2 regions of the Brucella oryzae genome follow, and region 1 is predicted to be linked to the other one. Evidence: predicted binding sites of a transcription regulator. Region 1 holds the regulator's gene; the other holds the start of a gene.

Region 1 (6,768 bases):
CACTCCATCGACAGCGGTGCAGCGCTTGCTGTCTTGCAGAAAGTGATTGCTGTTTCGAACGACAAAGCGGCCTGACGGAAAGGATTAAGTCATGTCCACCGACATTCTGCGTAAGATCGAGGCTTACAAGCGCGAAGAAATCGCCGCGGCCAAGACCGAGTGCACCGTCGCCGATTTGAAGGCACGTGCACAGGATCAGGAAGCGCCGCGCGGTTTTCTAAAAGCATTGGAGGCAAAACGCGCTGCCAATGAATTCGCGCTGATCGCCGAGATCAAGAAGGCAAGCCCATCAAAGGGCCTTATCCGCCCGGACTTCGATCCGCCAGCACTCGCAAAAGCCTATGCGGCTGGCGGTGCTGCATGTCTCTCCGTGCTGACGGATACGCCATCCTTTCAGGGAGCACCGGAGTTTCTGACAGCAGCTCGTAACGCTTGCAATCTCCCGGCCCTGCGCAAGGATTTTCTGTTCGATACATATCAGGTTCATGAAGCCCGTAGCTGGGGTGCTGACTGCATTCTGATCATTCTTGCAAGCGTCGATGACGATCTGGCAAAGGCGTTGGAAGAAACTGCATTCGAGCTTGGCATGGACGCACTCATCGAAGTGCACGACGAAACCGAGATGGAACGTGCGCTGAAGCTTTCATCCCGCCTACTCGGCGTCAATAACCGCAATTTGCGCACATTCGAGGTTGATCTCGCCGTTTCGGAACGTCTGTCGAAAATGGCACCTTCCGATCGTGTTCTGGTTGGTGAAAGCGGCATATTCACACACGAAGATTGCCTGCGTTTGGAAAAATCCGGAATCGGGACCTTCCTCATCGGCGAGAGCCTGATGCGCCAGGCTGATGTTGCGGCGGCTACCCGTGAACTCCTGACCGGCAGGGCCTGATCGATGACGTCCAAGCTCACCCATATCGACCAGACCGGTGCTGCCAATATGGTGGATGTTGGGGCGAAGGATGAAACTGAACGCCAAGCCGTAGCCGAAGGATCGGTCAGAATGAAGCCGGAAACGCTGGCGCTCATTCTGGAAGGCAATGCCGCGAAGGGTGACGTCATTGGCGCCGCGCGTCTGGCAGGCATCATGGCGGCAAAAAAGACTGCTGACCTGATTCCCCTCTGCCATCCGCTTATGCTGACCAAAATCTCTGTCGAAATCGAACCGGATCAGGCACTGCCCGGTCTGCGCGTTCGCGCACTCGCCAAGCTCAAAGGGCGCACTGGCGTGGAAATGGAAGCCCTCACCGCCGTTTCCGTCACATGTCTTACCATTTATGACATGGCCAAAGCCATCGACAAACATATGGAGATCGACGGCATCCGCGTTACCGAAAAAAGCGGCGGCAAATCCGGTGATTGGACGGCATAATCGCTGAACCTTGTTCTGGATCAATTCTTCCAGACAGGCTTTATGCTCTAAACGGGTCCACAATTCAGTTCGAGAGGAAACACCATGTCCCTTCTCCCGGTCGATGAAGCACTGGCCCGCATCCTGAAGTCTGCGGAACCGCACGGTAAAGAGCAAATCGCTTTGTCGGATGCAGGTGGGCGCGTGGTTGCAACACCTGTGTTGGCACATTTTCTACAGCCGCCTTTCGACGGCTCGGCAATGGATGGCTATGCCCTGATCGCCCCGGAGAACATCGCTTATCCTGTTGAGTTCGACATCATCGGCGAATCGGCAGCAGGCAATCGATTCGAAGGCGAATTGGGGATCGGACAGGCGGTCCGCATTTTTACCGGCGCGCCACTGCCCAAAGGCACAGACACAATTGTCATTCAAGAACACACCGAGCGTTCGGATGACCGGCTCACCGTTCATGAAGGAATAGAGCCAGGACGGCATATACGTCGCGCGGGCCTCGACTTTTCGCCCGGTAACGTCGTCATTTCGAGCGGACGAGAGCTGGACGCCGCCGCCCTATCGTTAGCCGCTGCAAGCGGCAATGCGAGAATCGATGTATTTCAAAAACCAAAGGCGGCAATCGTTGCGACCGGTGATGAGCTCGTCGCGCCGGGTGAAACACCCGGAATGGACCAGATTGTTGCATCGAACAGCGTCGGAATCGCTGAAATTATCAGGCGGGCTGGCGGCAGCCCGGAAGACAAAGGAATCATTCCAGATGATCCTGCCAAGATTGAACAGGCAATAGCAGATAGCCTGCAAAGCGGCATCGACATTCTGGTTACGATTGGCGGCGCGTCGGTCGGTGACCGAGATTTTGTGCACGGCGCGCTTCAAAAATTGGGCGTTAATCTCGATTTCTGGAAGATCGCCATGAGGCCGGGTAAGCCCCTGATGTATGGACACATCAGCGTGAACGGCAAAATCGTGCATATCATAGGCTTGCCCGGCAACCCTGTTTCCAGCCTCGTCTGCAGCCTCGTCTTTCTTCGACCGCTTGTCGCCAAGCTTGCCGGAACTAACTTCGACGCCGATATCCGGCCTGCAAAACTGGGCACTGTCCTGCCTGCGAATGACTACCGCCGCGATTATATCCGAGCCACGGTCGAATCAACTCCGGACGGAACACTGATAGCGAAGCCATTTCCAGTTCAGGATTCGTCTATGCTTTCGGCACTCGTCGGCTCAAAAGCGCTTCTCATCAGAGACGAGAACGCTCCCGCAGCCGCTCTCGGCGATGATTGTCGTGTCCTTATGCTCTAGATTCAGCATGTTATCTGCCATCACTAAAGCATGAGAAAACTGATCTAACTCACGATAGAATATATGTTATTCGGATCAGTATCTGAAGTAGCGCATAGATGATGCGCCCGTCCTGAAACAATCCGTTCAATCTCGTCTTGAGCGTTAATGCTTTTAAAACCATTGCAGAACAAGACTGGAACATATAGTGTTCGTTCTGGTTTTGTTTTTCTCAATTCTTGGCCGGGAGGGTGTCGCGCATGTTAACCCGTAAACAGCACGAGCTTCTGCTGTTCATTCATGAACGTCTAAAAGAAACGGGCATTCCACCGTCGTTCGATGAAATGAAGGAAGCGCTCGATCTGGCTTCGAAATCGGGTATCCATCGTCTGATCACCGCTCTGGAGGAGCGTGGCTTCATCCGTCGGCTGCCAAACCGGGCACGTGCACTTGAGGTCCTGCGTCTGCCGGATTCTATTGCTCCGGGACTCAACGCACAAAAGAAGTTCGCTCCCAGTGTTATCGAAGGCAGCCTGGGCAAAGCACCACCGCCGCCTTCACCGTCACGCCCTACCTCTGTTGCGACCAATGACGACACATCCGCAACAGTCTCTGTGCCAGTCATGGGGCGAATCGCTGCTGGTGTGCCTATTTCAGCCATCCAGAATCAGACGCATTCCCTGAGCCTTCCGCCAGAAATGATTGGCGCGGGTGAGCATTACGCTCTTGAGGTTAGAGGCGATTCAATGATCGATGCTGGAATTTTTGACGGAGATACGGTCATTATCAAGCGTGGCGAATCCGCAAATCCCGGTGAAATTGTGGTCGCTCTCGTCGATGACGAAGAAGCGACATTGAAGCGCTTTCGTCGCAAAGGTGCTTCCATCGCACTCGAAGCAGCCAACCCCGCCTATGAGACACGAATCTTTGGCCCCGACCGAGTGCGGGTTCAAGGCAAGCTTGTTGGCCTGATCCGCCGCTATTAGGGTGTTTCCAGCAAAGTGAAAAACGGCTTTGCGCAGGAAAATGCAAAGCAAAAAGATTGAGCGAAGGCATGGTTCTTTTAACTGGAAGCGCTCTATTATCATTCGCAGAGATTTGCGTTACGGTCTGCGCCGGATGAACAATTCACTGCATTTTTGGGCGGGCGGGGTTTTGGTTTGTATTCGCGCTCGGCCAAACCACGTGCCGGACGCGAATGGATGCGATGCATATGCCAGGGACGGCTCGGCGTATTGATTGCAAATGTTATTCGGCTGTCGCGTTGCAGATCAAATATTGGCTGTGTTACATCGACTTCCGTCGCTTCAGGAGAAACTATGGATAAAGCCTCAGGAGCTCGGTTTTGCTCCGGTGCTTTCCCGAGTCTTATCTCTACAGATCCCTTTAACGCCAGATCGCGTTTACTGATGCTCAGAGTCGTGGAGCGTCCACACGAAGCTTCTTTACCGGGAACAGCCAGAATGACCACATCGCCGATATTACAGGCGATTTCTTGCATTGCAACATCTGCTGTGTAGACCAATGTGCGACCATCGCGCAAACTGATCGTACATAATCCATCTTCGCATTCGAATCCGTCCACATCGGTTCGTTTTCTGTTTTTGCCCGATGGCGGTGCGATGAATTCTTCGACCAGATATGCGGTTTTCCAATTGTCGACTGTAAATTGCGACGGACGGCTCCGATTAACTGCAAATCTCCCATCAGTCAGTCGGACTCCCACCAGCTTGGCATCTTCTGATACCACAATGTCCGGAAAAGGCTCCCTGACGAAAGCAGCAAAACCAAGTACAATGAAGGGGAGTGCCAGCGCCTTCAATCTGGTCGACAGAACAACCGCCAGAACAAGCGCAATAGTCCACAAAACGAGAGTGAGTGCAGGCATTGCACCCGGATTGCCGTCAGGTGACCACGCCGCAACAAAGGCGGCAATATGTCTGACGGCGAAAATACCCCATCCCATGATCTGCAATGGTACCCAATCCAGTTGCAACGGCATCAGGACAAGACCGAAAACAGCAAATGGCATCACGAGAAGTGCGATTGCAGGCTCAGCGAGAACGTTCCCCACCAAGCCCAGCGGCGCAGTATTATTGAAATGATAAGCGGCAAAAATTCCGCTCGCCAATCCCGCGACGAGCGAAGTACCCGCCGCCGCAGTGACCGGCTTCAGGATTTTTCCCCCGAAACTATGAGTGGGCTTTCCACGCCTTTCCTTGCCGACATATTTTCTTGCATTACGCTCGCTCCACCACGCATATCCCGCGATCAGGGCGGCCGTAGCAGAAAAAGACATCTGAAAACTCGGCCCTAATATCTCATGCGGTGAAATGGCAATCATGGCAAGGGCTGCGATGGCGAGATTGCGCATGCTTATCGCAGCACGATCAACCAGCAAGGCTCCGAGCATGACTGCAATCATCACATAGCTTCGTTGCGCCGCAACATCGGCGCCCGACATGGCAAGATAAAAGGTGCAGCTCAAAAGGGAGAGAAAGGCTGCATATTTTTTCACGGGATGCCGCACACTGAAAGCCGGAAACAGCGCAAAGAGAGACCGCAGCGTCAGCATGACAACACCGGCAGCGAGCGCCATATGCAAACCGGAGATCGACAGAATATGTGCAAGGCCTGCTTTGCGCAGATCGTCATTGGTCTTTTCGCTGATCCCCGCACGCGTGCCCGCCACAAGCGCCGAAGCCACGCTTCCATCCTCTCCGCCGATAACCTCTTCAATCCGTTCGGAAACCCGAACACGCAACATGGCGATCCACTGAGAAATTTCCGCAGTCAGTTCGTCTGGCAGAGAAACCGCCGCCACTTTGGGTGTTCCGAGAAAAAAGCCATTGGCCCCGATACCATTGAAATAGGCGTGAAACGAAAAATCATAGTTGCCGGGGCGAACCGGACCCGACGGAATACGCAATCGCACGAAACCTGTAAGCCCGCTGCCGATCGACGTCGAGGCCGGAATATCCCTTGCATTGATACGAACGCGTTTTGGCGGAAAGCGAAGCTTCGGGCGCTCGGTCTGGAGGACATCGAGCGTTATCCGCCAGCTTCCATTATCCTGATATTCAAGCGCAACCACCCGGCCCGTTATACGTGTTGCGACATCGGAGCCCAGCATCGGCGTCGCACGCCGCTCTGTCTCCCATTTGCCGACTACAAGACCGGCCGACAACGCAATAGCGAACGCCATGCACTGCGCGGCGACATAATGCCTGCGCGTCGCAACTCGCAAGAGAATAGCAATTCCGAGCATGGACAGAAGCGGTGTCCATGCTGGCTCGAACGAAAGCGTAAAATAGATGATCGCGCCAATGCCGGCAAAAACCGGCAGCAAAAGAAAGAAGGCGCCGCGTCCGGCTTCAGTTTCGATTGCTGTCCTGATCTGTTCCCGAGCAATGAGGGGGACGGACAGGAGACGTTCACGCAGTTTGGGTGCGGGAGGCTGGACAGGCGCCGAATGTGCCGAAGGCCCTGTTTCATTGGAGGGCCACACTTCGGGCAACAGGGTGCGCACGAAACCATCGGGCATGTTCTTCACAAGCGCCCGTTCGTTTACATCACTCGCTTCCCTGATGCCTGTCATGCCCCCGCCTGACCGCAAAAGTTAGCCCAGACCGTCGAAATACCCCGAAAGAACAACGGCACATCGGTGCGAAAGAGATGCGAAACCCTTGCGCATGATGCTGCCTATGCTACATGAACCGCAGCCGAAATCGAGAGGGTTCTCATCACGAACCCCGATTACCTGCCGGGCATTCTCGCGCAGGCATTGGAATTCAAGTTCGCGCCTGTGTCTCCGGCATTCGCCGCTGCTCTAAAAAAGGCGCACGACATAGTGGAGCTATCATGTCGAAACCGGTTGTTACCCGTTTTGCCCCCTCTCCCACGGGGTATCTGCACATTGGTGGTGCGCGTACTGCCTTGTTCAACTGGCTTTATGCCAAGCACAATGGTGGCAAGATGCTGCTGCGCATCGAAGACACCGACCGGGAACGTTCCACAGACGCTGCGACGGCTGCCATTCTCGATGGCTTGACTTGGCTGGGCTTGGATTGGGATGGCGATGCCATCTCGCAGTTCGAACGCGCACCTCGCCATCGCGA
Region 2 (6,768 bases), on a different contig from region 1:
AGGATCAGGCTTACCTGCGTAACGTGGTTACCCAAATAATAGCCGGGCGAGACCGCATTGCCGCAATCGCCAAGGAAAATGGTCTTACAGCCATTCCGTCCGCCACCAACTTTGTCACCATCGACTGCGGAAAGGATGGAGCATTCGCCACGGCAGTTCTCAATAGCCTGATCGCGCGTGACATCTTCGTACGCAAACCAGGAGCCCCGGTTCTCGACCGCTGCATCCGTGTCAGTGTCGGCGCTGACGAACAGCTCGATCTTTTTGAAGCTGCCCTACCCGACGCTTTGGAGGATGCCCGAAAACATGTAGATATTCGTGAAACTGCCTGAATCGCGGAGCCGCACATGCTGATTCGATCAGACAATCGACCTCAAAACATTCTTTTCAGTACACTTGCCGGGCTGTGCGGTGCACTCGCGATTGCCGCTTATGCAGGCGCGGCCCATGGCGGCGAGAATCATCTCGGCAATATTGCTCCGCTGCTTCTTGGACATGCGCCTGCATTTCTTGTGTTGTCACTCATCGCACCGGCCAGCCGTACCGCTTATTTGGGCGGTGCCTTGCTTGTTATCGGCCTTGCCTTGTTCTGCGGCGATCTCTTCATGCGCGATATGACCGGCAACCGGCTCTTCCCGATGGCTGCACCGACCGGAGGATCGTTGATGATTCTCGGTTGGCTTTCTGTTGCAGTCACCGGCTGGTTCGCAAGAACCAAATAAAAAGGGGCCGAGAGGCCCCTTCAGATTGATTACAAACCCCTCGATTTTTGGAAGCAGTCAAAAACGAGGGGTTTTGATTCCGATTTGTTCACGTTCTGAATCTGGGACGTTCCGTGAATCTGAGGTCATTTTGACCCTGCCGGAGGTTTGTCAGCAGTCTGAGGGCGGCCCGGGGCCGCCCTTTTTGATTCCGCAGCGCTGGATATTACTGGCGCGTCAGGCTCTCGCTCTTGCAGATCAGACCGCCCATCACGCAGCCGGAGAGTGAAAGCGTATTGCCCTTGACACTGGCCTTGCCGGTATAGGTTTTGCCTTCGTCAAGCTTGTTGACCTCACCCTTATAGCTGCCCCCGGTGCCGGACATCGTGCCGATGGACTTGCCCTTGTATTCGCCGGTCTGCACCGTACCGCAGAACTTGTTGGCGCCGCAGGCCGTATAGCTGATGATCGTTCCGTTCGGGCGCTTCCACGTACCGACGATCCCTTCTTCGGCGAGGGCGGGCGCGGCAAAGGTGGCTGCAAGCGTCATTCCAAGAATAAGTGTGCGGATCATTCTTTCCTCCCAAATCGCCGCCAGTCCCGGCTTTGCCGGTTGCAACGATGAAACCGCTGTGATGCGTTCTGAAGTTTAAGACGGAAGCCTCCTCGATCATCCATCAAACTTACGCAAACGTAAACGTAAACTAGTTTCCGGCGAAGCGGAAGAGGGATATTTGTGACGCTCTCTGCTCCTGAAACACTGCCCTTTGTACACACACGCCCGCATTCGAATGTTGTCTATAGTTAGCAACTGGTTTCGTTCGATCATGCGGATTTGAATCGAGTTTTTACTAAAATCCAGCAATCGGCGGCACTTGCATGTTTAACAAAATCCCAAGTTTACCCCTTGTTCGGATTTTGTTGGTTGCTCGTTAAGCATCTGGTTTAACGCGCATTTCAATCCTTTCCCCTAGATTTGAGAGCATGAACGGAACGACAGAGACGGCAGTTTCGAAGCAACGAAATCAAGCTTTGAAATAAAGACCGGACGGTTCTCGGGATTTAACAGGGACAAAGAAAATGGCACAGTTTCAGAGCTTTACGAATAAGAACAACGCAATCGCGCAGGATCGCATTCTTCTGGAAATGGGCATGAAATTTGCCATCGGTCGCGATTGCGAGATCGACGTGGTGCAGGCCCACAAATGGCTGAACATTGCGGCCATCCGCGGCAGCGAGAAGGCCGCCCGTATGCGTAATCAGGTGGCTGCCACGATGAGCAAGGGCGAACTGGCAGCAGCCCTGCGCGGCGCACGCGAATGGATGACCGCCCACTGACTGATAACGCCTTCGTTTATGAAGAAAGCCGCCTTCGAGGTGGCTTTTGCTGTCTCAGCTTATACCGAGATACCGGCCCGGTTTGTGATTGATTGCGATGATGAGATTCATGGCAATCGCACCGATCAGGGAAAGCACCATGTTCTCCCATGGGATAAAGAACAGCGAGACCAACATGATAAGGACGTCGAGGCCGAGCTGAAACCAACCGGCTCTGATCCCATAGGCGTCCTGCAGATAGAGCGCCAATATGTTGACGCCGCCGACACCGGAGCGATGACGGAAGAGTGCCAGCACACCCATACCCATCAAGGTGCCGCCCATGAGTGCGGCGAAAAGCGGATTAACGCTTGAGAAGTCGACACTCAAGGGCATCAGTCGCGCAAAGACCGACATCATGGCCACTGCGACGAAGGTTCTGATCGTAAAAGCCCAACCCATTCGACGCACGGCAAAATAGTAGAATGGCAGATTGATCAGGAAATAGAGCAATCCGAATTCCGTGCCTGTTGCATACTGGATGAGAAGGGCGATACCGGCGGTGCTGCCGGTCATCAGCATGGCCTGGCTGTAAAGCGTAATGCCGAGTGCGATGAAGGATGTACCGATCAGCATCGCCATCGCATCTTCATAGAGGTGGTGACGGTCGAATGCGGCAGCTTTCGGCGCATCAATAAGGGCAGCGGCGTTATCAGTGATATCAGCCACGTGGAAACTCCAGAACAGCGAGAAGCCGGCAATCCGGCGAAAAGATTACGGTGCCGGAACGAGTTCCGACATGTCATACATTCGCGCTGTGCAGATGGTTGGGCCATAGCACGCAGCGTAAAGTCTTGGGAGACAACTAAATATAACAGCAGTAGCGATGCAGCGCACGGCTTGAAATATTGTTATTTCAAGGTCTGCTTTGTGAGTTTATCGCTCTCGGAGAGGCTGATTGTTTTAATTTATTTCGCGCGCCATCTGCGCGAGGAAGCGCTTCACCGCTTGCGGACTGCGCAAGTGATGCTTGATAAGATGTTGCGGCGCCTTTTCCAGAAAAGCCAATGCGCGAACCCGACCGTCTTTGCGATAGCTCGCCACCCATTTCAGGAAGCCCCAGTCAAAACGCTCCACACAACCTTCAGCCATATCCGGGCGTGAGCCCCCGTAATGGATTACCGTTCTTTTCAATACACGCCACAGACGACGCATGGTCGATATATCGAGAAAAATAAGCATATCTGCCCGCGAGGCCCGGTAATTCATAGTTTCGCTATTGTTTCCCTCGAATATCCATCTGTCCTGATTCGCCGCTTCTTTGGTGAGGTGGCCGATCTCGTCACGCGAGCGCATCGTCCAGCCGGGCAGCCAGTAGAGAGTATCGATATGAACAACCGGTAGACCAGTGATGTCGCCAAGCTTGCGCGCAAGGCTGGATTTTCCCGAGCCGGCACCACCTATAATCATGATTCGCTTTATCACAGCTATCATCCTCAGATTTTAACTCTATTTGAATAAAAATCGGACATGGGGGAAGAAGTACTATAATTCTACTTCATGGCGCCTGCATGACCATAACGAGCAAAGAAAGCCCGTTAGAAAATTTGTATTGGATATAAGAGTAATATTGACCAAATGATTGACAGTCAACTTGGTGAAGCGCAATATTGACGTATAAACGGAACGGGCGAGAGCAACAGTGACATCTACCGTTCTTCTATATTAGCAAGATCGCAAGGTGCGAACGGATACCAAGCGATCAAAAGGGCTGCATTCGATAGGGAGTAACACGATGTCTATTCGAACCATCACAGCTATGGCAGGCACAGCCATTATCATGAGTGCCGCTGCATTTGCTTTTTCATCGCCTGCCAATGCACTGACGATGAAGGAATGTAGCGCAAAATATCAATCTGCCAAAGATGCTGGCACGCTTGGCAGTATGAAATGGAATGATTTCCGCAAGGCGCAATGCGGAGATGGCGCAGATGCCGCCGCAGCACCGGCAGCTCCTGCTGCTCCAGCCAAAAAGGCAGCCAAGAGCGCTGCTGCTCCTGCGGCAGACGACTCTGCCAAGGGCCTGACCATGAAACAGTGCAGCGCTAAGTATCAGGCAGCTAAGGATTCTGGTACGGATAATGGTGTCAAGTGGAACGCTTTCCGCAAGGCCGAGTGCGGTCCGGGTGCAGATCCGGTCGCGATGAGCACAGACGGAAACAGTGAACCTGCCGCTCCGACGGTTGCTGCCCCCAAGGGCGTGAAGTTCCCAACCGCTGTTTCAGCCAAATTCTCCAATGAATCCGCCGGCAAGGCGCGTATGCACACTTGCCTGGAGCAGTACCATGCCTTGAAGGACGCCAATGCTTTGGGTGGCCTGAAGTGGGTGCAGAAGGGAGGCGGTTATTACAGCCTCTGCAACGCACGCCTGAAGGGCAACTCTTGATTGGATTGACTATCTAAGTGAGAAGGGGCCTCTCGGCCCCTTCAGACTGCTGACAAACCTCCGGCAGGGTCAAAATGACCTCAGATTCACGGAACGTCCCAGATTCAGAACGTGAACAAATCGGAATCAAAACCCCTCGTTTTTGACTGCTTCCAAAAATCGAGGGGTTTGTAATCAATCTGAGGGCGGCCCCGGGCCGCCCTTTCTTTCACCGCTTGTTCAGCGTGCCTTCTGACCGAAGAGAATCTTGTGTTCCTCTTCCTTGTTCGCTGAAGCATTTGCGCGTTCCCGTTCTTCTTTGCCGACCAGCAGACCACGCTGAACCGCAGGGCGCGTATTCATCGTCTCGTGCCAGCGCTTCAGGTTCGGGAAATCATCGAGATTCTGCTCGTAATTCTTATAGGCGTTGATCCAGCCGATTGATGCCATGTCGGCGATTGAATAATCGCCAGCGATATATTCCTTGCCTTCAAGCTGCCTGTTCAGGACACCATAGAGCCGGTTGACCTCATTCGTATAGCGGTCGATCCCGTACTGAACCTTCTCCGGTGCATAGATCCGGAAATGACCAGCTTGCCCCGACATCGGGCCAAGCCCGCCCATCTGCCACATCAGCCATTCGTCAACGGCGACGCGATTGCGTTCGTCGATCGGGTAGAACTTGCCGAACTTCCGCCCGAGATACTGCAGGATCGCACCAGATTCGAACACTGAGATCGGTTCGCCGCCCGGCCCTTTCGGATCGATGATCGCGGGCATACGGTTGTTCGGGGCGATTTTCAGGAAATCTGGCTGGAACTGATCGCCCTTGCCGATATTGACATATTTGACCTCATAGGGAACGCCCAGTTCTTCCAGCATGATGCTGATCTTGAAGCCGTTCGGTGTCGGCCAATAATACAATTCGATGGGCTTGGTCTGTTCGGCCATGGGCTCTCTCCCGCTGATCCTGACGTTGAGCGGGACATGTCCCCGCATTCCAATGATGGGAAACATAAGACCCTTTTGAGCAGGCACAAGAGCCACTTGTGGCAATAAACGGAACATCAATATTTTTGAACGGCGCATGAACGGCGCTCTCAGGGACGGTTCAGGCGCGATCGCTAGATTGACCAGGGAGAACAAAAATCAGAACGGCTTTGGGGGCCAACCGGTATGCTTCGGCGTTTAACAATTGTCTGCCTGATGATCGCTGGCTTTGCCACAGTCGCCAGCATTTTCGTCGACCAGAGATACAGTGTTTACCGTGACCAGCCGATAATCGGGCCTGTGGCCGCATTCACTCAGAAGCATGCCGGAGAGCGGCCATGAAAAGAACCCGGACCATCGCCGCAATCGCCCTTCGGGTTTTCCTATTCACAGCCATCTTCACCGGTCCGGCAGCAACCTTCGCCTATACGCAGATCGGCCAGCATTCCCAGATGAGCGGTGTCGGCCTCGTGCTTTATGTGAGCTTGCAGCGAGCCGCATAAACTGGGTCATGTAACAGTCATCGGTTTTGTTATACTAGGCCATGACACAGCGAATCGAACATCCATTTCTGACCGAGATCAAAACACCTCCGACCGTTGACCCGGAGGTTTTCAACGACGCCGGTGCGGCGGTTGCCGCCCTGCAAAAACTCTATGACCGCAATACGGCCTTCCTGCGCGATGCGTTCGAGAAGGTTGCACGCGGTGAGGTTCCGCCGCAGCGTTATCGCGCCTACTATCCCGAAATCTGCCTGTCCACGTCTAGTTTCGCGCATGTGGATTCGCGTCTGGCCTATGGCCATGTTTCGACGCCCGGCGATTATTCCGCAAACATCACGCGGCCCGATCTGTTCGACCATTATCTGAACGAGCAGATACGCCTCCTGATGCGCAATCATGGTGTAACGGTAACGGTGAAGGAATCCTCGACGCCGATCCCGATCCATTTTGCCTTCAGGGAAGGCACCTATGTCGAGGCTTCGGTCGCCAGTGCCTTCACGCATCCGCTGCGTGACCTGTTCGACGTACCCGATCTGGCGGCGACCGACGACAAGATCGTCAATGCCGATTTCGAGCCTGCCCCCGGTGAACCGATGCCGCTTGCGCCCTTCACGGCCCAGCGCGTCGATTATTCTTTGCATAGGCTGGCACATTATACGGCGACAAATCCGGCACATTTCCAGAACTTCGTTCTGTTCACCAACTACCAGTTCTATATGGACGAGTTCTGCGCCTATGCCCGCGAATTGATGGCAAATGGCGGCGGTGGATATGAACGGTTCGTGGAACCGGGCAACATCATCACGCTGGCGGGCGAAACCGCGCCAAGCAA

The links. Region 1 encodes LexA, which represses DNA repair genes until DNA is damaged. Its sites were predicted from a motif close to TGTTCNNNNTGTGTTCNG; they were not measured.
Positions count from the first base shown of each region.
Region 2: a site for LexA is predicted at 1,610-1,627, ahead of JNC70_RS17585 (sel1 repeat family protein). Genes of this name have one in related genera too.

Region 1 is NZ_JBHEEO010000008.1:155,355-162,122, forward strand. Features, by position in the region: gene trpD (anthranilate phosphoribosyltransferase) at 1-75, shown strand, start outside; gene trpC (indole-3-glycerol phosphate synthase TrpC) at 92-892, shown strand; gene moaC (cyclic pyranopterin monophosphate synthase MoaC) at 896-1,372, shown strand; gene JNC70_RS11065 (molybdopterin molybdotransferase MoeA) at 1,457-2,671, shown strand; gene lexA (transcriptional repressor LexA) at 2,911-3,636, shown strand; gene JNC70_RS11075 (ComEC/Rec2 family competence protein) at 3,735-6,248, opposite strand; gene gltX (glutamate--tRNA ligase) at 6,512-6,768, shown strand, end outside.
Region 2 is NZ_JBHEEO010000019.1:76,118-82,885, reverse strand. Features, by position in the region: gene JNC70_RS17600 (pyridoxal phosphate-dependent aminotransferase) at 1-332, shown strand, start outside; gene JNC70_RS17595 (DUF423 domain-containing protein) at 348-722, shown strand; gene JNC70_RS17590 (DUF2147 domain-containing protein) at 928-1,275, opposite strand; gene JNC70_RS17585 (sel1 repeat family protein) at 1,782-2,039, shown strand; gene JNC70_RS17580 (YitT family protein) at 2,094-2,747, opposite strand; gene JNC70_RS17575 (P-loop NTPase family protein) at 2,982-3,512, opposite strand; gene JNC70_RS17570 (antifreeze protein) at 3,814-4,464, shown strand; gene JNC70_RS17565 (glutathione binding-like protein) at 4,684-5,394, opposite strand; gene JNC70_RS17560 (hypothetical protein) at 5,772-5,936, shown strand; gene JNC70_RS17555 (AMP nucleosidase) at 5,978-6,768, shown strand, end outside.